One region of the Pseudarthrobacter sp. efr-133-R2A-89 genome, then DNA from elsewhere that is predicted to be linked to it. Evidence: riboswitches for the same ligand, from Rfam matches in the RefSeq annotation. Region 1 holds a riboswitch; each other region holds the start of a gene.

Evidence for each region. A riboswitch is a leader RNA that binds a small molecule or an ion and turns the genes downstream of it on or off. The one in region 1 is predicted to bind cyclic di-AMP.
Region 2: another riboswitch for cyclic di-AMP. It lies ahead of QRM95_RS01955 (C40 family peptidase); the one in region 1 lies ahead of QRM95_RS03550 (glycoside hydrolase family 16 protein).
Region 3: another riboswitch for cyclic di-AMP. It lies ahead of QRM95_RS08785 (aggregation-promoting factor C-terminal-like domain-containing protein); the one in region 1 lies ahead of QRM95_RS03550 (glycoside hydrolase family 16 protein).

The regions. Positions count from the first base shown of each region.
Region 1 is NZ_JARVSE010000002.1:157,142-166,558, forward strand. Features, by position in the region: gene QRM95_RS03540 (single-stranded DNA-binding protein) at 1-308, opposite strand, end outside; gene rpsF (30S ribosomal protein S6) at 380-685, opposite strand; cyclic di-AMP (ydaO/yuaA leader) riboswitch at 1,075-1,227, shown strand; gene QRM95_RS03550 (glycoside hydrolase family 16 protein) at 1,339-2,334, shown strand; gene QRM95_RS03555 (glycosyltransferase) at 2,466-3,656, shown strand; gene QRM95_RS03560 (oligosaccharide flippase family protein) at 3,653-5,140, shown strand; gene QRM95_RS03565 (aminoglycoside phosphotransferase family protein) at 5,159-6,166, opposite strand; gene QRM95_RS03570 (hypothetical protein) at 6,163-8,097, opposite strand; gene QRM95_RS03575 (glycoside hydrolase family 16 protein) at 8,170-9,000, opposite strand; gene QRM95_RS03580 (hypothetical protein) at 8,981-9,417, opposite strand, start outside.
Region 2 is NZ_JARVSE010000001.1:419,214-428,630, forward strand. Features, by position in the region: gene QRM95_RS01910 (endonuclease/exonuclease/phosphatase family protein) at 1-52, shown strand, start outside; gene QRM95_RS01915 (NUDIX domain-containing protein) at 74-589, opposite strand; gene QRM95_RS01920 (DUF1918 domain-containing protein) at 622-813, opposite strand; gene QRM95_RS01925 (metallophosphoesterase family protein) at 888-1,391, shown strand; gene QRM95_RS01930 (glucose 1-dehydrogenase) at 1,536-2,429, shown strand; gene QRM95_RS01935 (DUF1810 domain-containing protein) at 2,464-2,910, opposite strand; gene QRM95_RS01940 (DNA alkylation repair protein) at 2,935-3,462, opposite strand; gene QRM95_RS01945 (TraR/DksA family transcriptional regulator) at 3,459-3,818, opposite strand; gene QRM95_RS01950 (coiled-coil domain-containing protein) at 3,840-5,153, opposite strand; cyclic di-AMP (ydaO/yuaA leader) riboswitch at 5,410-5,579, shown strand; gene QRM95_RS01955 (C40 family peptidase) at 5,583-6,419, shown strand; gene QRM95_RS01960 (protein adenylyltransferase SelO) at 6,497-7,963, opposite strand; gene QRM95_RS01965 (mycothiol transferase) at 8,014-8,538, opposite strand; gene QRM95_RS01970 (AI-2E family transporter) at 8,723-9,417, shown strand, end outside.
Region 3 is NZ_JARVSE010000004.1:228,645-238,061, forward strand. Features, by position in the region: gene QRM95_RS08745 (HNH endonuclease signature motif containing protein) at 8-1,609, shown strand; gene QRM95_RS08750 (zinc-dependent alcohol dehydrogenase) at 1,762-2,796, shown strand; gene QRM95_RS08755 (6-pyruvoyl trahydropterin synthase family protein) at 2,805-3,200, shown strand; gene QRM95_RS08760 (glycosyltransferase family 4 protein) at 3,203-4,285, shown strand; gene QRM95_RS08765 (nucleoside deaminase) at 4,348-4,854, opposite strand; gene QRM95_RS08770 (phosphatase PAP2 family protein) at 4,910-5,713, shown strand; gene upp (uracil phosphoribosyltransferase) at 5,726-6,361, shown strand; gene QRM95_RS08780 (glyoxalase superfamily protein) at 6,406-6,807, shown strand; gene QRM95_RS08785 (aggregation-promoting factor C-terminal-like domain-containing protein) at 6,874-7,581, opposite strand; cyclic di-AMP (ydaO/yuaA leader) riboswitch at 7,587-7,747, opposite strand; gene QRM95_RS08790 (glycosyltransferase family 39 protein) at 7,894-9,417, opposite strand, start outside.

The DNA.
Region 1 (9,417 bases):
ACCTCAAGCTCGATGACGGTGCGCTTTTCGCCTTCTTTTGTTTCGTAGGAACGGCTCTTCAAGCGGCCGGTCACGATCACGCGCATGCCCTTGGTCAGGGATTCGGCGACGTTCTCGGCAGCTTCACGCCATACAGCGGCGCGGAGGAACAGGGTCTCCCCGTCCTTCCACTCGTTGGACTGGCGATCAAAGGTGCGGGGGGTGGAAGCGATGGTGAAGTTCGCTACTGCGGAACCGGACGGTGTGAACCGCAATTCCGGGTCATTGGTGAGGTTACCGATGACCGTAATGGTGGTCTCGCCTGCCATCTACTGCCTCCTTGTTCGATCCTGGGTGAAGAGTGCGTTCCTGCGGGGTAAAGAATGAATTTTGGTGCTGATTACTCAGCAACAACCTTCTGCTCTTCGGGGCGGGTGATCTTGGTGCGCATGATGGTCTCGTTAAGAGACAGCTGGCGGTCAAGTTCCTTGGCGGTTTCCGGCTTGGCGGTGAAGTTCACCACGGCGTAGATACCTTCGGACTTCTTCTTGATTTCGTAAGCCAGACGGCGACGGCCCCAGATGTCAACCTTTTCGATGGTTCCACCATCGTTGGTGATGACGTTCAGGAACTTCTGAAGCGACGGCTCAACGGTACGCTCTTCGACCTCGGGGTCGATGATTACCATCAATTCGTAAGGACGCATATGTGAACCCACCTCCTTTGGGCTAAGCGGTTACGGCATTTCCGTAACAGGAGGTTCATTTGCGATTCCGCGCAGTGCCTTGCCACCAGTACGGAGGCAGGGCGCAGCACAGACTTCAATATCCTAGTGCATCTGGACCTGATAGGCGATTCGCGCTTGACTCAAGGCTAGCCGCGTGATGCGGCAGAGGCAGCCCGACCGGACGCGTATGTGGAAAACGCGTGAGTGCGCCGGCCGCCCCTATACGTCAACTCGGGCACACAGCGGCGCGCCACGCCCAGGACAGTACTTCCGTTACTCAATTGTGATTCCGCGTTGATTGTCGTGTACGGTCTTCGGGTGGGCCGCCCCAGCCGGCCCCAATCCCGGAAGACGCCCAACTCTGCCGCTTCCGGCGATCCCCAAGGTTTCAAGGCAGAGGCGGGGGACCCAAGCGTCACGGGTATGGCTTCCGCCTGCCCTCGGGGTGAAGCCGCAGTGCGCGGCCGGATGGCAGCATTCGAACCCGACAGCTAACTCCGCAGGCGTTGAGAGGTAAATTCCCCATGCCCGCATCCCCTAAATTGAGCGCCAAACGTGCGCGCCGTTATCAAAATGAGACCACGCCGGCCGGACGCCGGCAGTTTCTGACAACCAAAGATTCCCGCCGTCGCTTGCCCTTGGCCGCCGGCCTGGCAGCAGCCATCCTCGGCGCAGCCTCCCTGGGCCTCGGCCTGGCCAACGGCAATGAAGAGGCAAATATCTCCCGCGTAGCCAGCGCCGCCGAGGCCGGCAGTGACGTGCAGGAGCAGGAATCCCCGCCCGCCACCTTGTCGTCCGCTCCGGCCCCAGCCCCGGCACCGGCCGCCGCTCCTGCCCCTGAGCAGGTTCCGGCTCCCGCCGCTCCCCCGGCTCCCGCGGCACCCGCTCCGGCGCCCGCCGCCGCGGCTCCTGCCCCGCAGTCCCCCATCGCCGTGGCGCCCGCCTCGGCACCGCTGGCCAACAGCGGAACGCCGATGCCCGCGGGGGTCCCCGGGAACTGGACCATGACCTTCGCCGACGAGTTCAATGGTTCAGGCCTGGACAGCGGAAAGTGGTCCAACTGCTGGTTCGCCCCCAGCTGCGGAAGCATGAATAAGGTGTCCACCAGCCCCGCCAACGTCTCCGTGGCCAACGGCAACCTCGCCCTCAGCCTTGGCTCCTCGTCTTCCGGGTCCTTGGTCTCCACGAACCCGAAGGGTGGAGCGGGCACCGGTTACCAGTTCACCACCGGGTACGTCGAGGCCCGCATCAAGTTCCCCGGCAACGCCAACGGCCTCTACAACTGGCCCGCGTTCTGGACCACCGGGCAGTCCTGGCCCGCAACCGGCGAGAACGACATCGCAGAGGTCCTCCAGGGCAAGATGACCGTCAACTACCACTCAAGCTCCGGGTCACACAACCAGGGGGCCGTCGGCGGTGACTGGGCCAATCAGTACCACACCTTCGGCATGCACCGGATGGCCAACTCCACGGACGTCTACTTCGACGGCGTGAAGGTCAAGTCCTATCCCACGGACGACGGAAACGCCCCGCAGTACATCGTGCTCAACGTCGGCGCTTCGTCAACGAACCCGGTGTACGGGCCGCAGTCCCAGCTTCTGGTGGACTACGTACGCGCCTGGCAGTAGCCGGCCGCACGGCCCGTTGAAAAGGGCGACGGCGGGACTTCCCGCCGTCGCCCTTTTTGGCTTCCTGCGGTTCCCCACAAAGTTGCCCAAAGCAACCCTGCCACCCGAGTATGATCCAGTACACTCTTGCAATGAAGCTCCTGTACGTGACCGAAAGCGTGCCAAACCGGGACCCGCAGCTCGGTGATGGAAGCTCCATGATCCCGTACGAAGTGATCCTTCACCTTCCCGCAGATGTTGCGGTCACGCTGCTGACGTTTTCCGGCCCCGTCCCGCTTCCGCCGGAGGTCCGGGCCCGCTGCGAAACCGTCCACGAGATAGCCCCGCGGAACGACCCCGCCGCATTCGTCCGCTCCCTCGGCGGCCTTGCCGGCCTGGGAAAACACCGGCGCTCCACCCCGTCAGCGCGGGCAGCAGCAGCCACCCTGTCCCGCAACAATGACGCCACCCTCATCCACGGCCCGCACGCCCTCTTCCTCTCCCACCATGTGGCGGGTCCCGTGGTGCTGCAAACGGTGGACCCTTGGTCCATCCGGGCCGCCATGGACACGGATATTGCACACTCCCTCCGGCCGGCCTACCGGCTGCGCGAACTCCTCGCCGAACGGGCGGAACGGTCGCTGCCCCCCAAAGCGCGGCTGCTCACCGTCGGGGCAAAGGACGCTGCAGCCTGGTCGGCGAAACTCGGCAGGGCCGTGAACAGCGTCCCCAACGGAACCAGCGTGGCCGCCGGGCCGCGTCCGGACCGGAAGGCGCCGGTGGTTTGCTTCGCGGGCAGCCTCAACTACGCCCCCAACGTGGACAGCGCCACAGTCCTGGCCACCCGGATCGCTCCCCTCGTGTGGAGGGAGGTCCCGGAGGCACGGTTTGTCATCGCAGGGCGGCAACCCACGGCGGCAGTCCAGGCGCTGGCCGGTCCGCAAATTGAAATCCAGGCCAACGTGCCCTCACTCCCGGATGTCTTCAACGGGGCCGACGTCGCCGTCTTCCCCGACGAGCACGGCGTAGGCGTCCGGAACTCCGTGCTTGAGGCCCTTGCCGCCGGACTGCCCGTGGTGGCAACCCCGGTGGCGGCACGGGAACTCCCGCCGCACCCGCTGCTCACCGTCGAGGCCGGCCAGGACGCGATGGTCCGCAAGGTCGTGGAACAGCTCAGGGCACCGCGGCCCCCGCACGTGACTCCCGGCGGCGCACCGGGCCACGGCACCGGCGCCGTCCGGTCCTGGGACACGGTGGCCGCGGAGTACCTGGCAGAGGTGCGGGCGGCCGTGGCCGCGTCATCCCCCGCCGGGGACTTATCCGGCACATCAAGGCAACTGTGACCTACGCGCCCGGCGAGCTGGAACGCAAGGGAGTCCGGGGAGCCTTGTGGCAGGGGCTGGCCTTCGCCTCCGGACGGGTCATCGTGCTGGTCACCACGGTGGTGCTGGCCCGGCTCCTCTCTCCTGAGGAGTATGGCCTCGTAGCCCTGGCGCTGGTGCTCATGGCATACGCGGAGACCATCGCGGATGCCGGGGTGGGCCAGGCACTGGTGTATCTGCCCAAAACGAAGGTGATTGCCCGTTCAGCGCTCCTGCTCTCGGTGGCGCTGGGCGCCGCCCTGGCCCTGGCCGCCGTGCTCGCGGCCGACGCTGTGGAAGACCTCATCGGGCTCGACGGCGTGGCACCCCTGGTGCAGGTGCTCGGCATCTCCGTCCTGGCCACCGCCTGCGGCGCCGTTCCGGAAGCGATCATGCGCCGGGACCTGAAATTCCGTCAACTCACCGCCGCCCCCGTGCTGCGCGCCGCGACCATGGGGACGGTGACCCTGTACCTGGCCTTCACCGGCCACGGCGCGTGGTCGCTCGCCGTCGGAACCGCCGCAGGCTCGGTGGCCTACGCCGCCACCTGCTGGTTCCTGATCCGCCACGAGGCGCCGTGGCAACTCTGGCGGGTCAGCAGGAGCGCCCTGGGCGAGAACATCCGCTTCGGTGCTCCCGTTGCGGGGAGCAACATGCTGGCCCGGGCCATCTTCGACGTCGATTACCTGGTGATCGGGATCGTGCTGGGGGCCCATGCGCTCGGCCTGTACACGCTCGCCTTCCGGCTGCCGGAGGCCCTGATCCTTAACGTGTTCTTCGTGCTTTCCACCGTCTTGTTCCCGCTCTATACGCAAGTCCGCGGGGACCAGCAGCGGCTGCGCGACGGGTACCTGAAAAGTGTCAAAGTACAGGCCCTCTACGGCATTACGGCGGGGGTGGGCCTTGCCGTGGTGGCCCCGGTCCTGGTGCCGGTCCTGTTCGGGCAGCAGTGGGAGGAATCAGTGACGCCGCTGGTGTTCCTTGCCCTGTACGCGGCGGCACGGTCGCTCGGTGCCGGCGCGAATGACGTCTATAAAGCCTTGGGCCGGCCAGGGCTTTCCATCTGGATCTCCGTAGTCCGACTGGTGGTCCTGCTCCCGGCGCTGGCCTTCGCCACGCGCTGGGGCATTGTTGGTGTCGCGTGTGCCCAGATGGTGGTGGCGGTGGTCTTCGCTTTCGGCATGCAGGCCGTGGCCGCCAAGGTCATGGGGACAAGGATGCGCCGGATGCTCCGCGCCGCGGGACCCGGCCTGGCGTGCGGGGCTGCCGTCGCCCTGGTAGGCCTGTTCAACCTGTCACGGCCCGCGCTGGGACCGGTGCTGACGCTCGCCGTCATGGTTGTTGCGGGCGTGGGCCTGGTCTACGCGGTCCTGCGGTTCGGCTACCGGGACCTGCACGACGAGATCCTGGGGCTCTTCAAGCACCGCCACGAACCATCAGGTCCTGCGCACGACCCCGTGTCCTGAGCCGGGCGGCGCCATTTCCTAGGCGGCTGCGACGGCGTGGCGCCACAGCCAGTAGTCCCGGTCCGCCTGGAGTGCGGCACGGACCTTGTCGTTGCCCTGCGACGGATCAGCCTCAGTTTCCTGTGCCAGGCGGTCGGCGAGCGTTGCCGTGGACCTCGCCCAAGTGGTGATCACCAGCAGCGGCAGCAGCGAGGACTCCACTCCCCGCGTGCCAAGGTGGCGCGACAGCGGGTCCAGCGCCCAGCCGCCGGGGCCAAACGCTTTGTCGAAAGCTGCGATCTGGGCGTCCCTGGCGAACGCCTGCTCGCTGGACTCACTGAGGTACTGGAGGTAGAACACCAGGTCATGGCCGGGGACGCCGTCCGTCAGGGAGCGTTCCCAGTCCATGACCTGCAGGCCACTCCCGGGCTTGACCAGCAGGTTGGGATGGCTCAGGTCGCCGTGCTCGATGACGGCCGGGAGCCGGGCGGCACGCAGGGGTTCGAGAAGCTCGTGGGTACGTTCAACCAGCCGGCAGGTTTGGGCGTCCGGTCCGGCCAGCCGCTCCAGGGCCGCCAACGGGGCGGTGACGGCGCGCTGGTACCAGTCCAGGTTATCCGCTGCAGCATGGGTGCAGGGCAGGGACCCCACAAAGCCGGTCCCGGCCGCGACGGCGGCGGGGAGGTCCGCGGCCACCTTCCGCGGATCAAGGGGAATGCCGGTCAATGCCGTCTCGACCAGGACCGTGTACGGCCCCTCGTCCCGGATTCCCACCAGGCGCGGAACACCCGGGCTGTCCACGACGGCCGAGAGCTGGTCCAGCATGGCGGCCTCGCGCCTGACTCCACTGCTGTCTCCGGGCTGGCGCGGGATCTTCACCACCAGGGCGGGTTCGCTTCCGCGGGCCGGAAAGACGAGGGCCACCACGTGCCGGGAGGTGGTGAAGCGCGGGGTAAGCAGCAAGGTTTCCCACCCGCGGCCAAGGCCGTAGCGGTCAAGGGCGAAATCCTCGAAGTGTTCCCGGAGGAATTGGTCGACGAAGCTCATGGCCGGCCGCCCCCTTCCGGACGCCGGCCCGTGACGGTGCCCTCCGGAACCATGAGGTCGAAGACGTGAAATGCCAGGGCCAGGTGGGCCGCGGCAGCTTTGAGCGCTCCAAACCGCACATCCTTCCTCAACGCCAGGGTGTCACGGATGGCCACCGCGGACCGGACCGGAACCAGCCTGGCGGTGCGGTCACGGTTGGGGGCATTCCAGTAGAGGGTGACGTCCTGATATCCGCGGCGCTCCAGTGTCCGCTTCCATCCCCGGAGGGTCCGGGGGCCGGAACGCTGGAGCAACGAACGGCTGGCTTCCACGCAAATCCATCCTCCGGGTTCCAGCGCCAGGCCGGCGGCTTCCACATGTCCGCGGCCCGGAGATGCCAGCAGCACCACGTCACATGACGCGCCGGCCGGGCCGGCGAGGCTGACGGCGTCCGGGTCCAGGAGCCGCAGCGCCGCCTCCGTTTCCTGGCTCACCTCTCCGGCGAAACCAAGGTTGCGGGGCTGCAAGACTGGAATCAGGAAGCGCCAGTCCAGGAGGCGCCAGAGGTGCAGGGCCAAGGCCTCCGCCGCGCCGGGTCCAGGGGCCGCCTGGGCCCCATTTTCCGGTGCGGCAGGAGTCTTGCCGTTAACGGGATGGCGACGTCGGTTGGCCGGTCGGGTGCCGGCCCGGGACAACGTTTCCCAGACAATGCCGGTGGCCACCCGCTGGACGGCCTCCGCCGGCTGCGCCGCATCAACCACCCGGCCGCCGGGGAGGCGCCCGGCCAGCTGCAGGTAGTCCTGCCGCCACGATTCCAGTAGCTCCGGGCTGTGCTCGCCCTTCCGCTCAAACATGACAGGGCCGGGTACATCCAGTACCAGGAGGACGTCCGGGGCCGGGATCACCGCCAGCGCGAGTGCGTTGCTTATCCCGGCCAGGGGTCCGCCGCCGGACCCGCCCAGCAGCGCGTCGTACGCCACGCGGTCCATCAGCACCACTTTGCCCATGCGCCGGTAGAACCTGGCCAGCACTCCGCCCCGCACCAGCCGGTAGATTTTCTTCCCGGTCCGTCCGCCGGGAATCCGGCCAAGGACCTTGTCCCACGGGCCGGCTCCCCACAGGCCCATGTAAACGTATTTGGTAGGCAGCGGAACGTCGGCGTGCAGGCCATTGAGCAACGTTGTCTTGCCTGCCCCGTCCGGTGCCATGACGCCAAGCAGCGGAGTGTGCCCGCGCACCTGGGCCCCGGCACGCCTCAGCAGCCTGTTGATTCCCGCAATCAGGCGCGGACTCATGCCGCCGCGCCAGGCGGCACGCATGCGGGCCGCCGTCGCGGGAACCTCGTCGAACCGTCCGTCCAGGACCAGGTTCACCATTTCGGCCACCGGCCCGGCACCCACCCGGCGCCTGACCGATTCCGCGATGCGCCCGCCGTCGGCCGCTGTCCTTGCTGCGGCCAGCGCCAACGGCTGCCGTTCCGGGGAGATGCTGCCCTTGTCCATGAACAGGTGGAGCAGGAGCAGCCATGCCTGGTCGGCCGGGTCCGGCATCCAGTGCGTGCCGCGGCGCACCCTTCGGCGCAGGCAGCGGGCCGCCCACGGGGTGCGCCACTGCTGGTAGGGCCCGAATGCGAGGTCGGAGACGACGTCGAGCTTGATCCAGGCTCCGTCATCCACCGCATAGAAGAAGTAGAACCGGTGGCTGCCGTGGCCCGGCGCCCGGACCCGGCAGAACCCGGCGCCAGCCAGCAGTTCATCCAGCACGGGCAGGACGCGGCTATCGACGAGGATATCCACGTCGCCGGCCGGCAAGGCGAGGTCATCTTCGCCGCGGAGCAGCAGCCACGGCCAGTCGGACGCATTCAGGGCATCGAACATGGCGGCCAGCCGGGGATGGACGCGCAGGATTTCCGCAGCGGTACCGGAGCCAGGCAGGTTGTTCAGGACGTCCACGGCGCCACCCTCCAATCGGTTGCCGGAGCGAACTCCGGGGGTACGGTGCAAAGCTGTTCGGAGGGCCCAGGCCTAGGGTGTGTAGGCATACTGCACCACCCAATCGACCTGGAGGTGCCCGGCCGTGCCGGGGGCGGGGAAGGCGCTGGAGGCGTCGTCGGCCGTTTCCACCTGGAGCGTCCAGCGCATCGGGGTGTCCGGCACTCCCGCCGGCTTGGTGGTCTGGTCCACGAACTTCCCGTCCAGGAACCACTGGACCAGGCCGGGACGCCATTCGATGGTGGCAACGTGCCACTGGCCCGGCCGGGCCGCCGAATAGCGCCTGTCACCGGGGTCGAACTGCATGCCGGCCGGCGTCCGGGTTCCCTTGATCGCGGAGTTTCCATAGAGGGACCCGTCAAGGGCGCCCTCCGGCCAGTCGATCTCTCCTTCGTTCCAGTCGTCGCTGGCCGGCCAGAGGAGGAATGCCACCTTATAGCCCGGAAGGGAGTCGTACCTGAACCGGACAGAGTACCTTCCGTAGGTCTGGCCCGAATACCCGAACGGGATGACGCTGGCCACCCGCGGCCTGTTGTTCGAATAGTGGAGGTGGAAATCAAGGTAGCCGTCGTGGACCGACAGGACCTCGTCAGGGGTGTACGTTCCGAACCCCGAGGAATCGGAGAGCCCGTCGTAGCCGCGCATGTCCGGGCCGTAGACGCCGCCGACGGCCCCTGTTGCCGCAGCGACATTGAAGTCTTGGACCATGGTCTGGCGCCAGGACGGCAGGTCCCCGCGGGGCGCCCCGCTGACCTGCGAGGAATCCGCGTGCAGGGCCAGCAGGGCCGCGCCGAGCAGGGACAGGGACGTCACCGTTACGAGCGACAGTTGGTACACCCGGCCGCTAGTTGCCCCAGTCAGCACGGGAAACCTCATAAATACGCACCGACTTGTTCTCAAAGACCACCTGGGCGGCCTTGGATACGTTCAGGTCGTGCTCCAACGGGACCATCGCGTCCTTGGGGAACTGCCGCGGGACACCGGTCGAGGTCCGCTGCTGGAGGTCCGAGACCACAACGAACAGCCGGTCCGAGGCCCGCAAATTCGCTCCGGCCCGGGTCTTGTCCACATAGGCCACCATGTCGTCGCCGGTGAAGGGCTGGGTGGAACTGTGGAGCTTGGAGGCGACCGAAACCAGTTGGCCGGTGTGGAGGTAGAAGGAATAGTGAGGGCCGATCAGGAGCGGCAGGTGGTAGTTGGTCTCCACCACCGCATCGCCCTTCTGGATGTTCGCATCCAGCCAGCGGCTGGCCGAAACATCCGCCGCAGGCACCCTGACGT
Region 2 (9,417 bases), on a different contig from region 1:
TTCGGACCACCTGCCCATCCTGGTGACAGCCGAGTACGGCGAGGGCTACTAGGCCCGGCGGCAGCGCCGCCGTTTACCAGGATTCTGCGGCGTCCAGTTGTGCCAGCAGGTCCGGCCAGGCCGCCGCGAAACCGGGGTGGAGTTCCATGCCGTGGACTTCAGCCACCGGAACCCACAGCAGGGCAATGCTCTCCGGATCGCTGATGACCGGCTCAAAGGATTCCCGCACACGGACCACCACGGTGGTGTAGGACCAGTAGCCATGGTCCAGCACGGAGGTGAAGAGAACGTCGACCTTGCCGGGCGGAACTGACGCTTCTTCGTAGGCCTCCCGGAGGGCGCCGTCTACCGGCTCTTCGCCCTGGTGCAGTGCCCCGCCGGGCAGGCCCCAGGTTCCGCCGTTGTGGCTCCATACCGCGCGGTGCTGCAGCAGGACTCCCCTGGCGGGATCCCAGGCCAGGACCCCGGCCGCTCCGAACCTGCCCCAGAACCGGCCGCGGTCACCCTCTACCCAGGCGTCGCCCGGATCGCGGGGGCCGGTCCGCGGCGGCGGAGTGGAGGACAGACTGGAGGGCGGGTAATGGTCCATTGCCCCAGTTTGACAGGTGAAGCAGCGGGACGTCAGGTGCCCTGCCCGTGGTCGACGGCGAAATCCCCGCCAGGGTACATGACTGTTTCGTGGCCGTCGTCGAACCGGACCAGGTACGGCGGGCCGCCGCCCGGGCCGCGGACCTCCAGGATCACCCCGTGCCGGTCCGCGGATCCCACATTCCTGCCACGCACGACGATCCGGTCGCCTTGGGCTGCCTCCATGGCAATCACCTCCACGGCCCAAGGGTACGACCCGCAGGCGCACCGGAACAGGGCCGCATGGCAGGATTTCCGGTATGCCACTGAACCTCGTCCTGCTCGCTGACACCCATGTGCCAAAACGCGCCAAAGACCTGCCGGAACAGGTATGGGCCGCCGTCGACAATGCCGACGTGGTTTTCCACGCCGGCGACTGGGTGGAGGCAGCCCTGCTGGACGAATTCGAACGCCGGAGCAAGCGGCTGCTGGCCGTCCACGGCAACAACGACGGCCCCGAACTGCGCCGGCGCCTGCCGGAAACGGCAACCGCCACCTTGGATGGAGTCCGCTTTGCCATGGTCCATGAGACCGGACCGGCGACAGGACGCGAGCTCCGGTGCGAAGCGCTGTACCCGGACGCCGACGTCCTGGTGTTCGGCCACAGCCACATCCCGTGGGACACGGTGTCACCGCGCGGGCTTCGGCTGCTGAACCCCGGTTCTCCCACGGACCGGCGGCGCCAACCGGCCTGCACCTACATGGAAGCGGTAGTCGACGACGGCGTCCTTGCCGGGGCCAGGCTTGTGGAGGTTCCGCGGTAAGCCGCTTGGCACGCCGGCAGGATTTGCCTAGGCTGGAACAGTAAGCAAGCTTAGTTTTTGTTGGTTGCCCTTTCCGCAATGACCGGCTGCTTCATGTCCCGGGCTCCCAAAGCGCCCGCGTCCCGCCCGAACAGGAGGACCACCATGACCGACCAGTACACCTTCCGCAATCCCGTGACCGCCTACGAACAGATCTCCCCGCCCAAGCAGCACCAGCCCGAACCGGGCCTTGACGCAGAGCTGGAGCCCAAAGCCGACCTGGGTGAGGAAACCTACCGCGGCACCGGCCGGCTGGAAGGCCGCCGGGCCATCGTGACCGGCGCGGACTCCGGAATCGGCGCCGCGACGGCCATCGCCTTTGCCAGGGAAGGCGCCGACGTCGTCCTTTCCTACCTGCCGCAGGAAGAGGAAGACGCCGCCCGCATCGCCGGGATCATTGAGGCCGCAGGCCGAAAGGCGGTCAAGGTGCCGGGCGACCTCAAGGACTCCGCGGCGTGCCGCGAACTGGTGGACACTGCGGTGGCGGTCCTGGGCGGGGTTGACCTCCTGGTCAACAACGCCGGAAAGCAGGTTGCCCAGGAGGACCTCCAGGACATCACCGACGAGCAGTTCGACCACACGCTCAAGACCAACGTCTACGCCATGTTCTGGGTCACGAAGGCCGCCGTGCCGCACATGCCGGCCGGCTCCACCATCATCAACACCACCTCCATCCAGGCGTACAATCCGTCCCCGACCCTGGTGGACTACGCCACCACCAAGGCCAGCATCAACAACTTCACCAAGGGCCTGGCGCAGCAGCTTGCGCCCAAGGGAATCCGTGTGAACGCCGTGGCGCCCGGACCCATCTGGACTCCGCTGCAGGTCAGCAGCGGCCAGCCCAAGGAGGCATTGCCGGAGTTCGGCCAGTCCACTCCCCTGGGCCGCGCCGGCCAGCCCGCTGAACTGGCCCCCGCCTACGTCTTCCTGGCCTCACCCGAGTCCAGCTATGTGGTGGGCGAGACACTGAACGTCAACGGCGGCAGCCCCACGCCCTAGCCTCCCGGCAGCCCAACACGGCCGGGCTCCCCTGTTATTCGGCGGAGTCCCGGCCGGACAGGAGTTCGTCCGTGGCAGGATCCGGCTCGCCATCGAAAAATTGGGCCAGGACCGTCTTGAACACTGTTTCTCCGGGCGCGGCCCGGAGAAACAGCGTCATGGACGAACGGAGCTTCTGCGCATCGATTCCGCCAAGGATGTCCGACGCCGAACGGCCGGCATGCGTGGTGAGAGCCAGGGCGCACTCCAGAAGGCGCGGGCCCAGGACGGGGTGGTCCAGGTAGGCCCGGGCCTCCGCCAGGGACGAGATGGCGTAGGTGCGTGATGTGGCGCTCCGCCCCAGCCCGGCAACCTGGGGGAAAATGAACCACATCCAATGGCCGGTCTTATTGCCGAGCTGCAGTTCGCCGAGCGCGCTTCCGTAGGTGTCCCCGCCGTCTTGGGCGGCGACGAATCGCTCCAGGTCAAACGCTTCACTCATGGGGTCTCCTCTGCGGGTTGCGGGTCACTGCGCCAACTCTTTTTCCAGGAGGCCTGCTGCCGTTTGGAGCTGGGGTTCCGGGTCATCGCGCCATCGCGCCAGGACAGCCGCCGCCCGCTGTCGGTCGCGGTGGTCCAAGCCGGCCAGCAAGGGCACCAGGACGTCGGAGACCAAGGGCGCGGCCAGGTCCACCGCCTGGGCCGAGCGAAGAAAGCCCTCCAACCGGGTCAGGTCCGAATGCCGCAGCAACTGCACCTTTGTTTGCAGCAGGACGATGGCGGCCAGGCGGCGTTCGAAGACCGGCCGCGAGCCGGGTTTCGGCTGGCCCCACAGGACGGAGGCCAGCATGACCGTGGTGTCGTGGCCCATGTCCTTGAACTTCCGAAGGGCGTCCCGGACGGTGCCGCGGACTGCGCCGATCGAAGACCCGTAGGAGGCCAGGGCTCCGCCCAGCCGGCAGCCCACTTCGTCGGCCCGGTACCAGGCTCCCTCGTTCTGGAGGGTCCGGTCGATGAATTCAGCAGCAGCGGCGACGTCGGACACCCCGGTCACCGCGCCCGTCCCGCAGAGGCATGAAGGATACAGAAGGGGGTCCAGGGCCGCGCCTCGAGCCTGCCGTCCGCGATGGGCTCGCCGCAGACCGCGCAGGTTCCATAGGTGCCGTTGGCCAGCCGGGCGAGGGCTGCCTCCACCTGGTCCAAGCCGGCTGAACTCTGCTTCAACAATGCCGACGCCTGCGACAGTTCGAAGGCGATCGTGGCGCCCTCGGGATCGTGTTCGTCATCGACGTTGGAGTCCTGCCGGGCCGAGTTGGCCGCGTCGATATCGGCCCGCAGCGCCGGCAACAGTGCCAGCCGCCGGGCCCGTTCCTCTTCGAGCAGCACCCTGAACCGTTCGAAATCTGGCATGCCGAAAGCCTAGCGCGTCAGTCAGTACCAGTTCAGGGCGACAGAATGGCTCCAGGCGCCGCACGGGGACCCGTAGCGGTCGCGGATGTAGCCAAGCCCCCATTCGATCTGCGTCCGGTAGCTGGTCAGCCAGTCGCTTCCGGCGCTGGCGTACTTTCCCGGCGGCAGGGCCTGGGCTATGCCATAGGCCCCGGAAGAGGCATTCGTGGCAGTGGTCAGCCAGCCGGATTCCTTGGTCCACAGCTGGGACAGGCACTGGAACTGGTCGGGGCCCCAGCCGAAGGCGCCCAGGCGTCCGGAAGCATAGGTCTTGGCGCCGGCCGGATCATTGACGGCACCGCCGGGGATGGAGGGAACGACGACGGGCGGCGGGCTGGTCACGGCAGGCGGCGGCGGATTGCCGGGAACCGGGTCCTCCGGCGGGGCCGGTATCGCCGCGTTGCCGGCCGGAGCTGCGGGCGCGGGGTTGGGCTGCCGGGCTGCGGCTGCGGCGGCCTGCGCCGCGGCTTCGGCCTGCCGGCGGGCCTGCTCCGCCGCGGCGGCGCGCTTGGCCTCCTGGGCCGCTTCATAGGCAGCCAGCGCCGCCTGGCCCTGCCGGTACTCTCCCTCGAGTGCCGCCGTCGTCCCCTTCAGCGAGGCCAGCTGGGCCGTCAGCTCCGTGCTGTGCTGCTTTTCGTCACTGACCTGCCGGGCGAGCGCGTCCTGGGCGGAGCGGGCCGCGTCCAGTTTGGCCTTTGCTTCCCCGGACAGGCGTTCCCGCTCAGTGCGGGCCACTTTTTCCTGGTCTGCCAGTGACGCGGCAACCTTTCCGGCGGCGGCAGCTTTCTCCACCAGGGCCGCAGTCTTGTCGCCCACCAACTGGACGAGGTTGAGCCCCTGGACGCTGTTGTTTTGGAGGGCATCCAGGGCCACGAAGAACCCGGTATTGGTTCCGCCCGTCTTGTACGACTGGACGGCAAGTGCTCCGATTTCCTTGCGGTGCCGGGCCAGTTCGTCATTGGCGCGGACGGCCTGGGCGGACAATGAATCCAGCCTCACCGATGCCGCCTGCAGCTCGGCGTCGGCTGCGGCGTAGTCGGCCGCTGCCCGGACCGCAGTGTCACCGGCGGCTTCAGCCTGGGTCTGGAGTCCGTTCAGCAGCCCATTGATGGTGGTGATCTCTGCCGCTTTCGCTGCCTCGGAAGACTGTGCCTGCTGCACGTCAGCCCAGGACGGATATCCACCGGGAGGTGCAGGCTCGTCCGCAGAGGCAGGCAGCACCGTGGCCGCTGCCACTGCGATGGCGAGCAGTCCCCCCAACAGCGGGGACTTGGGCATGGTCACGAACAGGGGCATAGTCCCGAAGCATACCGGCGGCACGCCGGGGCGGAAAGGCGCCCGTGCCCGGTTTGTTACCCTTTCGCGCCGGCGGCGGACCGGCCGGAGTCCAGCATGGGTGGACAGGACACATCCAATCGCTGGTTGAATACGAGAGAGGAAGCTCGTATGTTACCGAAACGTGACAATTGTGGGGTTGGCGGGTTATGGTCTTCGGGTGTCCCTCCCCAAACGGGACACTCCCATCAGTTTGCCGAGCCCTGCCGCTGATACCGGGATTCAACCGCTTTCATGCTGGCAGGGACGGGGGAACCAAGTTTCCACGACCTTTGAGGTCTTGGGGTTAAGTCGGACAGCTCCTCCGCCCACCGCGGAGATGTGTTCGGCCGGGTATCTCCAACCCGAACCCGACAGCTCACCCCGCAGGCATGGGAGAGGCGATCAATCGTGTCAAAGAATCTCAGCACTGCCCGCCACCGCGCGACCCCGGCCCACTCCATTGCGCTCGAGGGACTTGCCGTGACGGCCAAATCACAGGCCCGTTCGTTGGGCCGTCCGGCCCTCGCCGTTGCCGCCGCGTCCGGCATTGCCTTCGGCGTCGGCGCCCCGGCCCACGCGGGCGTGACGGGCGCGGACACCACTGAACAGGCCAGCGTCCAGGCCGCCGCGTCTCCTGCAGCTGCTCCGGCAGCCGCGGCAGCAACCGTCCACACCGTCGTTTCCGGGGATACCCTCGGCGCAATTTCGGCCGCGTACGGAGTCAGCCTCAATGACGTCCTGGCTGCCAACGGCCTCGGATTGTGGTCCATCATCTACCCCGGTGACCAGATCCAGATCCCCGGCGCGGGCTACGTGGCAGCACCTGCCCCGGCGCCGGCGGCGGCCCCCGTCCAGGCGGCAGCCGCCACCGCACCGGCGAACACCGGCATGAACATGTCCTACGCATCCGCGACGCCGGTGGCCTCCACCACCGGGACCGGGACCGGCGCTGCCATCCTGGCCTCGGCCTACAGCCAGATCGGCGTGAGCCAGGACTGCACCGCCATGGTTGAAAAGGCCCTTCGCTCCGTCGGCAAGAGTGTTGGCGACCTGGCTCCCACGCAGTTCTTCCAGTACGGCAGCGTGGTCGGGAGCCCGGCACCCGGCGACCTCATCATCACGTCGGGCCACGTGGGCGTTTACGCCGGCAACGGCCAGGTTGTGAGCGGCGGCGTCAACGGCTACACCACGCAGGTTCACTCCATCAGCTGGCTCAGCGGCTACTCAGTGGTCCGCGTGGCCTAGTCTTCGCCAGCAAAGCCTGCTCCCAACAGGAGGGTGGCGGCCGGGCCTCCGGTTGCCACCCTCCTGTTGTTGTTAGATCAGGTCCCGCAAAAGGTCGTGTAGGTCCCGAAGCCCGCCGGGGGACCTTCCACGTAGCGTTCCAGCCCGGGGCGCTCGGTGAAAGGATCGGTGACGGCCTGAAGCAGGCGGTGCAGCGGGGCCACGTCTCCTTCCGTGCCGGCGGCGAGGGCTTCCTCCACCAGGTGGTTCCGTGGAATGTAGGCCGGGTTGACGCTGTCCATCAGCCCTGCGTCGGGTTGCAGCGCCAACCACCGCTCCGACCAGGCGTCGAAGCCGGCCAAATCCATCACCATCTTGCGCGCCGGGCGCAGATCGCCGCGGGCCGCCCTGCCGAGGTTACGGAAGAACAGGGTGTAGTCCACCGGGCCGTCCTTGAGGATGGCCACCACCTCGTCAATAACACTGGACGCGGCGTCGTCGCTGACGTTTCCAGCGGCAAGGCCCAGTTTGGTTTTCATGCCGCCGGTCCACGCCGTGCTGTACCGTCCACGGAATCCACCGAGCACCTCCACCGCTGCGGCAACGGCCTTGTCCTCGTCTCCGTCAATGAGCGGGAGCATCGACTCGGCAAGGCGGGCGAGGTTCCATTCGGCAAGGATGGGCTGGTTGGCGTAGGCGTAGCGGCCGCTGACGTCGATGGAACTGAAGACGGCGGTGGGATTGAAGGCATCCAGGAACGCACACGGGCCGTAGTCGATGGTTTCCCCTGAGATGGTCATGTTGTCCGTATTCATGACCCCGTGTACGAATCCAGCCAGCATCCACCGGGCCACAAGTCCGGCCTGGGCGGCAACGACGGACGCGAACAGTGCCAGGTAGGGGTTGGGGGCCACGGCAGCGTCCGGATAAAGCCTGCTGATGGCGTGGTCCGCCAGCCGTTTGAGCAGGTCCATGTTTTCCGTGGCCCGGGCGTACTGGAAGCTCCCAACCCTCAGGTGGCTGTGGGCCACCCGCGCCAGGACGGCGCCGGGCAGCATGCCCTCGCGCCGGACCTGCCGCCCCGTAGCCACGACGGCGAGAGAGCGGGTGGTGGGAATACCCACGGCGTGCATGGCCTCACTGACTACGTACTCACGCAGCATAGGCCCGACGACGGCCCGGCCGTCCCCGGCGCGGGCGAAGGGGGTGCGCCCCGAGCCTTTGAGGTGGATGTCCAGCAGGTGGCCGGCGCGGTCCGTGACTTCCCCCAGCAGGAGCGCGCGCCCGTCGCCGAGCAATGGCGAGTAGCCGCCGAACTGGTGTCCAGCGTAAGCCTGTGCCACCGGAGTGGCGCCTGCGGGAAGGTGGTTGCCCACGAGGAGGCGCACCCCTTCGGGACTGCGGAGGTACTGCGGGTCAAGGCCCAGGCCTGCGGCAAGCTTTTCATTCAGGACCAGGAGTTCGGGGTCCGGCGCTTCCTCGGCCTGCCAGGGAACAGCAAGTTCCGCCAGTTCACGGGCGAAACGGCCGTCGAAGGTGACCGTGGATTCAGCTGCTGCCGTCATGGATTAACCCTAGCGCCATAGTGCCGCCTGGCCCCTCCTTCACCACAGGTTCACGCACTGCCGGCGCCGGCTCCCGCATCATGCAGCCCCTTGGCATAGGCGGCCTGGCCGGCATGCTGGAGGCAGTCCCCCAGGATGCTGACAAGCCGCACGCCAAGGGTCACCGGCGGATCCCAGCGCCTGTCCACCACGCGGTCCAGGTCCGGGCCTTCCAGGCCTTCGAGGACCTTCGTGGTTTGCCGGTGGACCGCTTCACAGTACTCAAGCAGGAGTTCACCGGATGCCCGGACAGTATCCACCTGGCTGCTGGAGTGGCCGTAGCCCGTGTCGCCTTCCGCCAAGGGGAGGCCAAAACGCGACACGAAGCCTTCGGACGTCCAGACCTGTTCCAACTCCGAGGCGGAGGCGACCTGCGCATCCTCCACCCTGCCCAGGTGCCACACCAGCCAGGCAATGGAGTTGCCGCGGCCGGAGGGGCGGTGCTGGAGTTGTTCCTCGTCGAGCCCGTCGAGCACCTGCCGGACCAGGCCCGGGAGGCGGCCGAAGGACTCGAGCAGCAGTTCTCTGGAATCCATGGAGCGGGTGCCTTTCTGGTTGAGCGCACCGGGGAACAATAAGCTTACTGAGTAGACGCAGCACCTGGGAACAGCCGGCCCGGTCAACACTTGCCCTTGTTTCGGCTTTCCGGGACGTGGGGTACAAGGTAACCAAGGTGCATCATTTCGTGGGCCGGGCGGTCACGGCAGGCAAGGAGAAGCGATGGAACGCAGCAAAGTATCCCCGGACGGACACGGGCCGGAACAGTCCCGGACCCAGTCCCTCGCTGCAAGGATGTCAGCGCTCTGGGCGGACGGTTTGGGCCGGGCCAGCATCCGGGCGCTCCAGACACTCTCGCTGCTGGCGCTCGCTTGGGCGGCCGTGGTGGCCGCCACCCGGGTTCCGCTGGTGACCATTCCCGTGCTGGTCGCCTTGATCCTGGCTTCGGCAATGGCTCCCGCCGTACGGTGGCTCGCCGCCCACGGGTTTCCCCGGGCGCTGGCCGTGCTGTCATCCTTCCTGGTAATCATCGCCGTGGCGGCCGGAGTGGTGGGCGGCATCGTTGCACTGGTCCGGCAGCAGGCCTCGGTTCTGGCAGCACGGGCGGAGGCAGGGATTGGCCAGCTGCAGCAATTCATCACCACGGGACCTGTCGCGCTGACCGGTGCGCAAATCGACGCGGCCCGCAACGAATTCCAGAAGTTCCTCGCCGGCGGAACACTCGGGGCCGATGCGCTGACCGGGCTCAGGACAGCCGGGGAGATAGCCGCCGGCACGGTCCTGACGGCCGTCATCCTCTTCTTCTTCCTCAAGGACGGCGAGAAGATCCGGACGTTCCTGATCGGGTTCCTCCCCGGCAACCAACAAGAAAAAGCACAGCTGGCCGCGGAACGAAGCCTCCTGGTGCTCGGCGGCTA
Region 3 (9,417 bases), on a different contig from region 1:
TGGGTTTATGGGGAAAGCGGCGGTGGTGAAGGCGTTCAGGGAGATCCGGGCTGCCCTTGCCGTGCTTCTCGCGGAGGTCGATGGGTGCGGTACTGAGCCGTTCTCGGTGGCTGATCCGTTGGCTGGGTTGGCGGATGGGTGCCTGGATGTCTTGGCCGGTGTCCGTGAGGTGGAAGCCGGTGTGGCTGGGTTGAAGGCGAAGGCTGCGGTGGGGTACGCGGAGAGTGCGGGCGCTGTGACGGGGGCTGGGGTGCCGGTGGTGGCGCAGGAGATGGCGGTCGCCGCGGAGGTCGGGTGTGTGCTGGCGTTAGGTCCGCGGGCGGCGTCGTCGTTCCTTGGCACCTCGTACGCGGTGGTGAACTCGTTGCCGCGGACTTTGGCCGCGTTGCAGGCCGGGCTGATTTCGTGGGGGCATGCGGTGGTGATGGCCGATGAGGCCGCGTCGCTGGATGCTGCGGGGGCGGCGGCGTTGGAAGCTCATTTTCTGGACCCTGATGCACCGGATCCGGTGCGGGGGTGTGCGGTGGGGGAGTTGCCGGCGCACCGGTTCCGGGCGAATGCCCGGTCCTGGCGGGAGCGCCACCATGGTGAGAGCATCGAGAAGCGTCATGCCAAGTCGGTGGCGGACCGGCGGGTGGAGTACCGGCAGGACCGGGACGGGATGGCGTGGCTGGGGGCGTTCCTGCCCGCAGACCAAGCGGCGGCGGGGTGGAACCGGCTCACCGCGATCTCGCGCGGCGCGCAGGGGCCGGGGGAGACGCGGACCCTCACCCAGTTGCGTGCCGACACCTTTGCCGGGGCAATCCTGGGCGGCGGCAGCGTAGCCGCCGACGGTATTGCGGGCGGGGCTGGTCACGCAGCCGGACACGGCCCGGGCAGCGGGCCCGGGACCAGGACCAACGACGGGGTCAGGGACGGGGCGGGGACTGGTGACGAAGCCGACCTTCCGCGTTCGCCCATCCGGGCGCAGGTGTTGGTGACGGTGCCGGTGTTTTCGTTGTTGGGGTTGACGGATGAACCGGCGGTGCTGGACGGGTATGGGCCGATCCCGCCGTCAATGGCCCGTCAACTTGTCGCAAACGGGGCGGGGTCCTTTTACCGGGTGTTCGTGGACCCGCGGGACGGGGCACCGTTGGAGATTGGCCGGACCAGTTACCGGGTGGGCAAGGCCATGCGGAACTGGCTCCGGATGCGGGACGGTAAGTGTCCATTCCCGGGGTGCAGCAACAGCTCACTGGATACCGAGGCCGATCACATCCTCGCCTGGGCCGATGGTGGGACTACCGGAATCAGTAACCTGGGACAGCCGTGCCCGAAACATCACCGGCTCCGGCATACCACCGGTTGGAAGCCCACCCCGGCGAGTAAAACCGATCCACCGGGATGGACCTCACCGGCCGGCCGCCACTACCACAGCGAACACCAGGACTGGGAACCCACAAAGTGGCCACCGGGATTCGTCGACCACGACAGGACGGCGCCGGAGCTGGAAAGAGCAGAGCCAAGGCCCCCGCAAAGAGTGCCCTTCAGCGTCGCGGACCTGAGCAGAATCGACTACTCGCTGGCCGAAGCGTGCCTGGACCGCATTCTCCACCCGCCCTCTGCTTAGGCCGCATGAAGCCCCACGCCCAAGCTGCGGTGCGCACTCGATCCGCCGGGCCGTTCACCCGCCTCTTCCCAAACGGAACGGTGACCGGAAACGCCGCCACGCGTCGTCGGACTTTCCCGGCGCGTGCACGTCGGACTAGATTCATCAGCAAGATGATGAATCCACAGCCTCCGATCCATGCAACCGCATACTGGACCACCGCAAAGCAGCACGGCGAACTCAGGCCCGAAGAAGTGCCCGCACCCGGTCCCGGCGAGGTGTTGGTCCGTGCCCTGTATTCCGGTATTAGCAGGGGCACCGAAATGGTAGTCCACGCCGGCGCTGTTCCGCCCCGGGTCGCTGGGCAGATGCGCGCTCCGCACCAGGAAGGGGAGTTCCCGGGGCCGGTAAAATTCGGCTACCTCTCCGTTGGCGTTGTCGAGGAGGGACCCGAGGGCTGGAAGGGCGCGCGCGTGTTCTGCCTGAGCCCGCACCAGGACCGTTATGTGGTGCCGCTGGAGTCACTGACGCGGATCCCGGACGATGTTCCGTCCCGGCGCGCAGTGTTGACCGGCACGGTCGAAACCGCAGTCAATGCCCTGTGGGAGGCTGGGCCGCGCCTGGGGGACCGGGTTGCGGTCGTCGGCGCGGGCCTGGTGGGTGGCATGGTGGCCACCCTGTTGCGCACGTTCCCGCTGGAGCGCCTGCAACTGGTGGACCTGGACCCGGGCAGGAAGCAGCTGGCCGATGCGATCCGTGTCGACTTCGTCCATCCCGACGATGCCCTGGCCGACTGCGACATCGTCATCCACTGCTCCGCCTCCCAGGAAGGACTGGAACGCAGCCTCCAGCTCGTCGGCGACGACGGTGATGTCATCGAGATGTCCTGGTACGCCAACAGGACGGTCACCATACCGTTGGGTGAGGATTTCCATGCGCGCAGGCTGTCCATCAGGGCCAGCCAGGTAGGCATGGTGGCCCGGTCCCGGCGCCACCGCCGCACCAATGCGGACCGCCTCAACCTTGCCGTATCGCTGCTCAAGGACCCTGTATTCGATGCGTTCCTGACCGGTTCGTCCCGGTTCGAGGACCTTCCGGAGGTGGTCCAGAGCCTGTCCGACGGCACGCTGGAAGCCCTGTGCCACGTGGTCGAATACCCTTCCGGCAACCCGGCCCCCAGCCAAGCAACCCACAACTCCGAAACGTAAGGTAGCCCATGTTCAGCTTGACCGTCCGCCGCCACTTCATGATCGCCCACAGCCTTCCCCGCGAGGCCTTCGGGCCCGCACAAGCACTGCACGGCGCAACATTCGTCGCTGAGGTGAGCTTCCGGCGTCGTGCCCTGAACCCGGACGCGATCGTGCTGGACATTGGAGCCGCCGGGACCATCATCGAGGACGTGCTGGGCGGCCTGAACTACCGAAACCTGGACGAGCACCCGGATTTCGAGGGCAAGCTCACCACCACTGAAGCCCTGGCCGAGTACATCGCCCGGAAGGTGGCGGCCAGGATCAAGGACACCGCAGACGGCCCCGAACTGGCGGGAATCGACGTCACCCTCCGGGAAAATCCGGACGCCTGGGCCACCTGTGCCTTGGACCTGTCCGACTGACCGTGCGCCCCCTCCGGCTGCTCGTCCCGGGCAATATCCGCCACAGCTCGGGCGGCAACGTCTACAACGCGCGGCTGGTTGCCGGCCTCCAGGCGTTGGGTGCCGGGGTTGAGGTCATTGCCGTGGAGGGCACCTGGCCGGATGCCGGCGCACGCGAACGACGCCGGCTGGGCGCCCTCCTCGGGGCGTGGGACCCGGAAACACATCCCGGGCAGCCTGTGGCGATCGTGGATGGGCTGGTGGCCGTGGGCGCTCCGGACGAACTGGAATTCGCTGCGAAAGCCGGCCGGCAAACATGGGTCCTGGTGCATATGCCCGTGCCGGAAGATGCAGGCAGCCGGGCCCTTGTCCGCGAAGCCAGGGCCTTGCGCGCCGCATCCGGCGTCATCTGCACCAGCACGACGGCAGCAAACGAGCTCCGCAAACGGGGGCTCCCGCAAGCGCGGGTTGTCCTCCCCGGCGTGGAGCCGGCACCCCTCGCGTCCGGTTCCACGCCGCCCCACCTTGCCGTCGTCGCGGCGCTCCTGCCCAACAAGGACCAGCTGCTCACGGTCCAGGCCCTGGGCCGGGTCCGGGATCTTGACTGGACTGCGTCGCTCGTGGGGTCGGACCAAGCCGATCCGGTGTATGCGCAGGCAGTCCAGGCTGCGGTTGCCGGGAACGGTCTGCAGGAGCGGGTGCGGCTGACCGGCGAGCTCACCGGCGAACTGTTGGAGGCACAGTGGGCCCGGACCGACCTGACGTTGCTGGTGTCACGGACGGAAGCCTTCGGGATGGCCGTCACCGAGAGCCTGGCCCACGGCATCCCCGCGCTGGTCAGGGCAGGCACGGGCGCGGTGGAGTCGCTCACCCTCGCCGGACTGGAAACGTCCGACGGCGGGCCAAGACTTCCGGGGGCAGCGGTTCCCCTGACCGTCGGGGGCCAGGAGAGTCCCGGCCGGCTGGCTGCGGTCCTGCGGCAGTGGCTCGAGGACGCGCGGGTCCGCGAGGGCTGGCGCGCAGCCGCAGCCGAGGCCCGGCAGGATCTCCCCGGCTGGAGCAGCACGGCCCAGGCCCTGCTGGCCCTGCTGGCAGCGGAGGACTGACGGAACGGGCAGGCCGCGGCCTGCCGGAAACCCGCCGAGGTAAAGATGCCCGCCGGGGCGCGCTAAAGGCTGCTGCGGTGCGCCGCGAAGAACTCGCGCAGCAACCGGGCGCACTCTTCCTCGCGGACGCCCGGGTACACCTCAACCCAATGATTGAGCCGCCGTTCGCGCAGGATGTCGAACACGGATCCTGCGGCGCCGGCTTTCTCGTCCCACGCCCCGAAAACCACCCGGGGGATCCTGGCCAGGACGATCGCGCCGGCGCACATGGCGCAGGGTTCCAGGGTGACCACCAACGTGCAGTCGGAGAGCCGCCAGCCGTCGCCCCGGCCGCCGTCGAGCCTGGCCCGTTCCTGCAACTGTGCGGCAGCTTCCCGGATGGCCACCACCTCGGCGTGGGCTGTTGGGTCACCCAGCTCCTCCCGCTGGTTCCGGCCGGAACCCAGCACCCCGCCGTCGGGCCCAATGACCACGGCGCCGATGGGCACGTCCTCCGTGGCGATGGCGCGGTGCGCCTCCGCGAGGGCAAAGCCCATCCAGGCGTCGTGTTTCTTTTCGGGCAACGGCATGGCTCAATGATAGTTTCGGGGATACTCAGGTTACTTACCGATGCCGGGAGGCACCATGGATACGCTTCGGGACCGCTTGGGGACCTGGTTCAAACCCTACGCGGCGCTGGTCCTCACCATCCTTGTGGGCGGTGTGGTCATCGTCTCCCTCGCCCTGCTGGGCGCCGAGGTGTATGACAACGTGGTGGACTCCGCCGGGCTGGCCAACCTGGACAAGCCGGCGCTGGCCCTCTCCGAGAGCCTCCGCAGCCCCGGGCTCGACGCGTTCGTCACCGGTTTCACCAATATCGGCGGTGGCATCGGAATGCCCATCCTGGCCAGCATCCTCACCGCGTGGCTGACCTACCTAAGCCGCAACTGGCGTCCTCTGGTCCTGATCGGCGGCGCCGCAGCCGTGTCCATTACCGCCACCACCCTCGGCAAGAAGCTTGTGGGACGCACGCGTCCGGATCACGCTGACGCCGTTCCGCCGTACGAGGACTCCCCGTCGTTCCCGAGCGGGCATACCCTCAACACCACCGTGGTGATCAGCCTGGTGGTCTATCTGATCTGCCTCCAGTTCGACGCCATGCGCGTCCGGGTCCTGGCCATCACAGCGGGCGCGGTGTTCATCATCGCCATGGGTTTGAGTCGGGTCTTCCTGGGCCACCACTGGCTCACGGACGTCATGGCCGGCTGGCTGCTGGGGCTCACCTGGGTGGGGGTGGTGATCATGGCCCACCGGCTGTTCCACATTGTCCGCAGGCGGGAACACGTGGGTGCCGCGCCGTCGTTCGACCGTCCCATTGTGCGTGACGTCGTGGCGGAGGAACTGCAGGACGGCGGTTCTTCCGAACCCGATAAAGGCAGCGCCGGATGATAGTTTTAGGGGATGCGTACTCTCGTTGTTGACCACCCCTTGGTCGCCCACAAGCTCACCGTCCTGCGGGACAAAAACACGCCGTCGCCGGTCTTCCGCCAGCTGACGGAAGAGCTGGTGACCCTCCTGGCCTATGAGGCCACGCGGGAGGTCCGCACCGAGCCCGTGACCATCCAGACGCCCGTCAGCACCACGGTCGGCACCGCGTTCACCAAACCCACCCCGCTGGTGGTACCCATCCTGCGCGCCGGCCTGGGCATGCTGGAAGGCATGACCAAGCTGGTTCCCACCGCTGAGGTGGGCTTCCTGGGCATGGCCCGGGACGAGGAAACCCTTGACATCATCACGTATGCCGAGCGCCTTCCCGAGGACCTCACCGGCCGCCAGGTCTTCGTTCTGGACCCGATGCTGGCCACCGGCGGGACCCTGCGTGAGGCCATCAAGTTCCTCTTCAAGCGCGGCGCCTCCGACGTCACCTGCATCTGCCTGCTGGCAGCCCCGGAGGGCCTGGCCAAGCTGGAGGAAGAACTGGGCGACGCCAATGTGCACATCGTGCTGGCCTCCATCGACGAGAAGCTCAACGAGAAGTCCTACATCGTCCCTGGCCTGGGCGACGCCGGCGACCGCCTGTACGGCATCGCCGGGTAGGTTCCACCCTTTTTCAAAACGGTTCCCGCCGCTACCCTGTGCGGATGGACTGGAAACTTGAACTTGTCTTTGTCCCTGTATCCGACGTTGACCGTGCCAAGGATTTCTACGTCAACAAGGTTGGCTTCAACGCCGACTACGACGAACGACCCTCGGAGTCGATCCGCTTCGTGCAGCTGACGCCGCCCGGCTCCGCCTGCTCCATCTGCATCGGCGAAGGGCTTACCGACGCTCCGCCCGGCACCGGCTCCAACCTGCAGCTGGTGGTCAGCGACATCGCAGCTGCCCACCGCCAGCTCAAGGGCAACGGCGTGGATGTCAGTGACGTAGACGTGCAGCAGTGGGGCCATTTCCTGTATTTCGCCGATCCGGACGGCAATAAGTGGTCTGTCCAGTACATCCCATGGCGGAACTCCGGCCCGGGCGACGTCCAGGGCGCTGGTTAACGCAGCCGCGGGCCGCATCAACGTGATGCGGCCCGCGGTTTGCATTGTGCCTGGTGCTGGTGGTGCCTAGTACCAGTTGTGGGCCAAGTGGAAGCTCAACGCTCCGCAGGGCGAGGCGTAGCTCTTCTTGATGTAGTCCAGGCCCCAGTTGATCTGCGTGCGGTAGTTGGTCAGGTAGTCCGCTCCGAAGGTGGCCATCTTCTCCGCAGGCAGCGACTGGACGATGCCGTACGCACCGCTGCTGGCGTTGGTGGCGGTGGTGGTCCAATCGGATTCCTTGGTCCACAGCGTCTGCAGGCACTGCATCTGGTCAGGCCCCCAGCCAAAGGAGGACAGCTGGCTGGCGGCGTAGGCCTGGGCGCCCGCGGGATCGTTAACCGCGACGGCGGGAGCAGGCGCAGGTGCGGGGGCCGGTGCCGGGGCGGGTGCTTCAGCCGGCGGGGCGGCTGGAGCAGGTGCGGGGGCCGGCTCCGCGGCCTGCGGTGCCACGCTGATGGCGGAAGGAGCAGGGTTCGCGGCCGGGTTGGACCGGATTTCGCTCTTCTCGATGCTCATCTGGGCATCCGCCGCCGACGTGGAAGCGCTTGACCCGGTGGACGACGCCTGGGTCATGCTGTTGGTCGCCTGGCCTGCCGCGCCAACGCCAACCAGCACTGCGCATGATGCAGCGAGGACCGCAACACGCCGCCCCACGGTGGTCTTTTTGGCGGGCTGGGGTTTGGCCCGATGTTTTGCCTTGGGTTGCAGGCATGGTTTTGCCATGGATTTAGACATGATTGATCGCCTCTCACACCTGCGGAGTTAGCTGTCGGGTTCGGATGAGGGCATCCGGCCGCACGGAAAAAACACGTGCTGGCTTAACCCCAAGGGCAATAATTGCCCGGGACGGTGGGTCCCCCGCCTCTGCCGTTGCTCAAGCGGAATCCGGGAAGCGGCAGAGCTTGGCGTCAACCCGGGATATGCGGCCCGAACGGGGACCGCACCCAATCGACGGTACAGGAAGATTGCGCATTAGTCACATTTGGGTAACGGAAGTCACGAATTCTGGCGCGTCGATTTGCTGCGGCCCGGTCTCCGGAGTCGTGTTTATCCCGCTAAATCGTAGACCGTGGTCCCGCCAATGCTTTGCGACGGGAAGGTGGCCGCCACCCACTGCGCAATCCGGACGGAGGCGTCCGAGCCGCTGCTGGACATCATGGTCCCGCCGGCAATGAAGTAGTGGATCCGGCCTTGGCCGACCAGCGCCTGGAACTGTTCCAGCGTGGGGGAGGGGTCGGTGCCGTTGAAGCCGCCAACGGCCATCACCGGCAGCTCCGTGGCCAGCTGGTAGCCTGCGGCATTGTTCGAACCGACTACTGCCGCCGCCCAGGTGTAGTTTGAGGCACCGTCTTTCAATGCGGCCACCAGCCCGGCCGACGGCGTGGGCGCACCCAGGAGGCCGCCCATCCCGCCGGCGCGGCCACCGGTGCCACCCGGACCGCCCTGGGTTGCCCCGCCCTGGCCGGCACCCTGGCCTTGTCCGGCCTGCCCGTTGAACTGCCGCGACGTGCCGCCCGTGCCAAACCCGCCGGTCCGGTTTCCGCCGAACCCGCCCGGGCCGCCGAATGACGTCGCCGGCCCGGCACTGACAATGGCCCCGCTGTGCGCCGTCGCCGCCGTCGAGATGGAGAAGGCCAGCGGTCCGGCGAGCGATGCCGCAAGGGCGAGCGCCGTCGTCGTCCGTTGCACGGAGCGAAGGCGGATGAACCTGTTCAACCCCGTTCCTGCCGCGGCCGCCAGGCCTGCCGCCAGCACCACCCAGCGCAGCCACGGACCGTAAGCGGACGTGGTTCCCAGCAGGCTAAAGGCCATCACGGCTGCCGCGGCCACTGCTGCGGCCAGGAAGACCGCCGCGGCGGCTTGCCGCCGGTGCTGCCAGAGGAGGACCGGGCCCAGGCCGGCCAGGGCTGCGATCCCGGGCGCCAATGCCACCGCGTAGTAGGGGTGGATGATGCCGGCCATGAAACTGAAGACCAGGCCGGTCACCAGGACCCAGGAACCCCAAATGAGCACCGACGCCCGGACGACGTCAGTCCGCGGCGCCCGGCGTCCGACCCACAGCAGGCCGGCAGCAAGGATCAGGGCGGAGGGCAGCAGCCACGCGATTTGGCCGCCAAATTCGCTGTTGAACATCCGCAGCAGCCCGGGAACGCCCCAGCCGTTGCCGCCGCCCACGCTCCCTGTCTCGTCGCCTGTCAGCCGGCCCAGGCCGTTGTACCCGAGGGTCAATTCCAGGATGGAATTGTCCTGCGAACCACCAATGAACGGACGGTCCGCAGCCGGGATGAGCTCGACGACCGCCAGCCACCAGCCGGCCGCGGCAAGCATCGCGGCACCGGTGGCGACCAGGTGCAGCAGCCGCCTCCCCAGCCTGGCCGGCGCCGCAGCCAGGTAGGCGAGGGCAAACCCGGGAACCACCAGCAGGACCTGCAGCTGTTTGGCAAGGAATCCGAAGCCCAGGAAAACCCCGGCCAGCAGGAGCCAGCGCAGCCGGTCCTCCTGCACGGAGCGGAGCACCGCGTAGCCGGCAGCGGTCATGAGCAGCACCAGCAGGGCGTCCGGGTTGTTGAA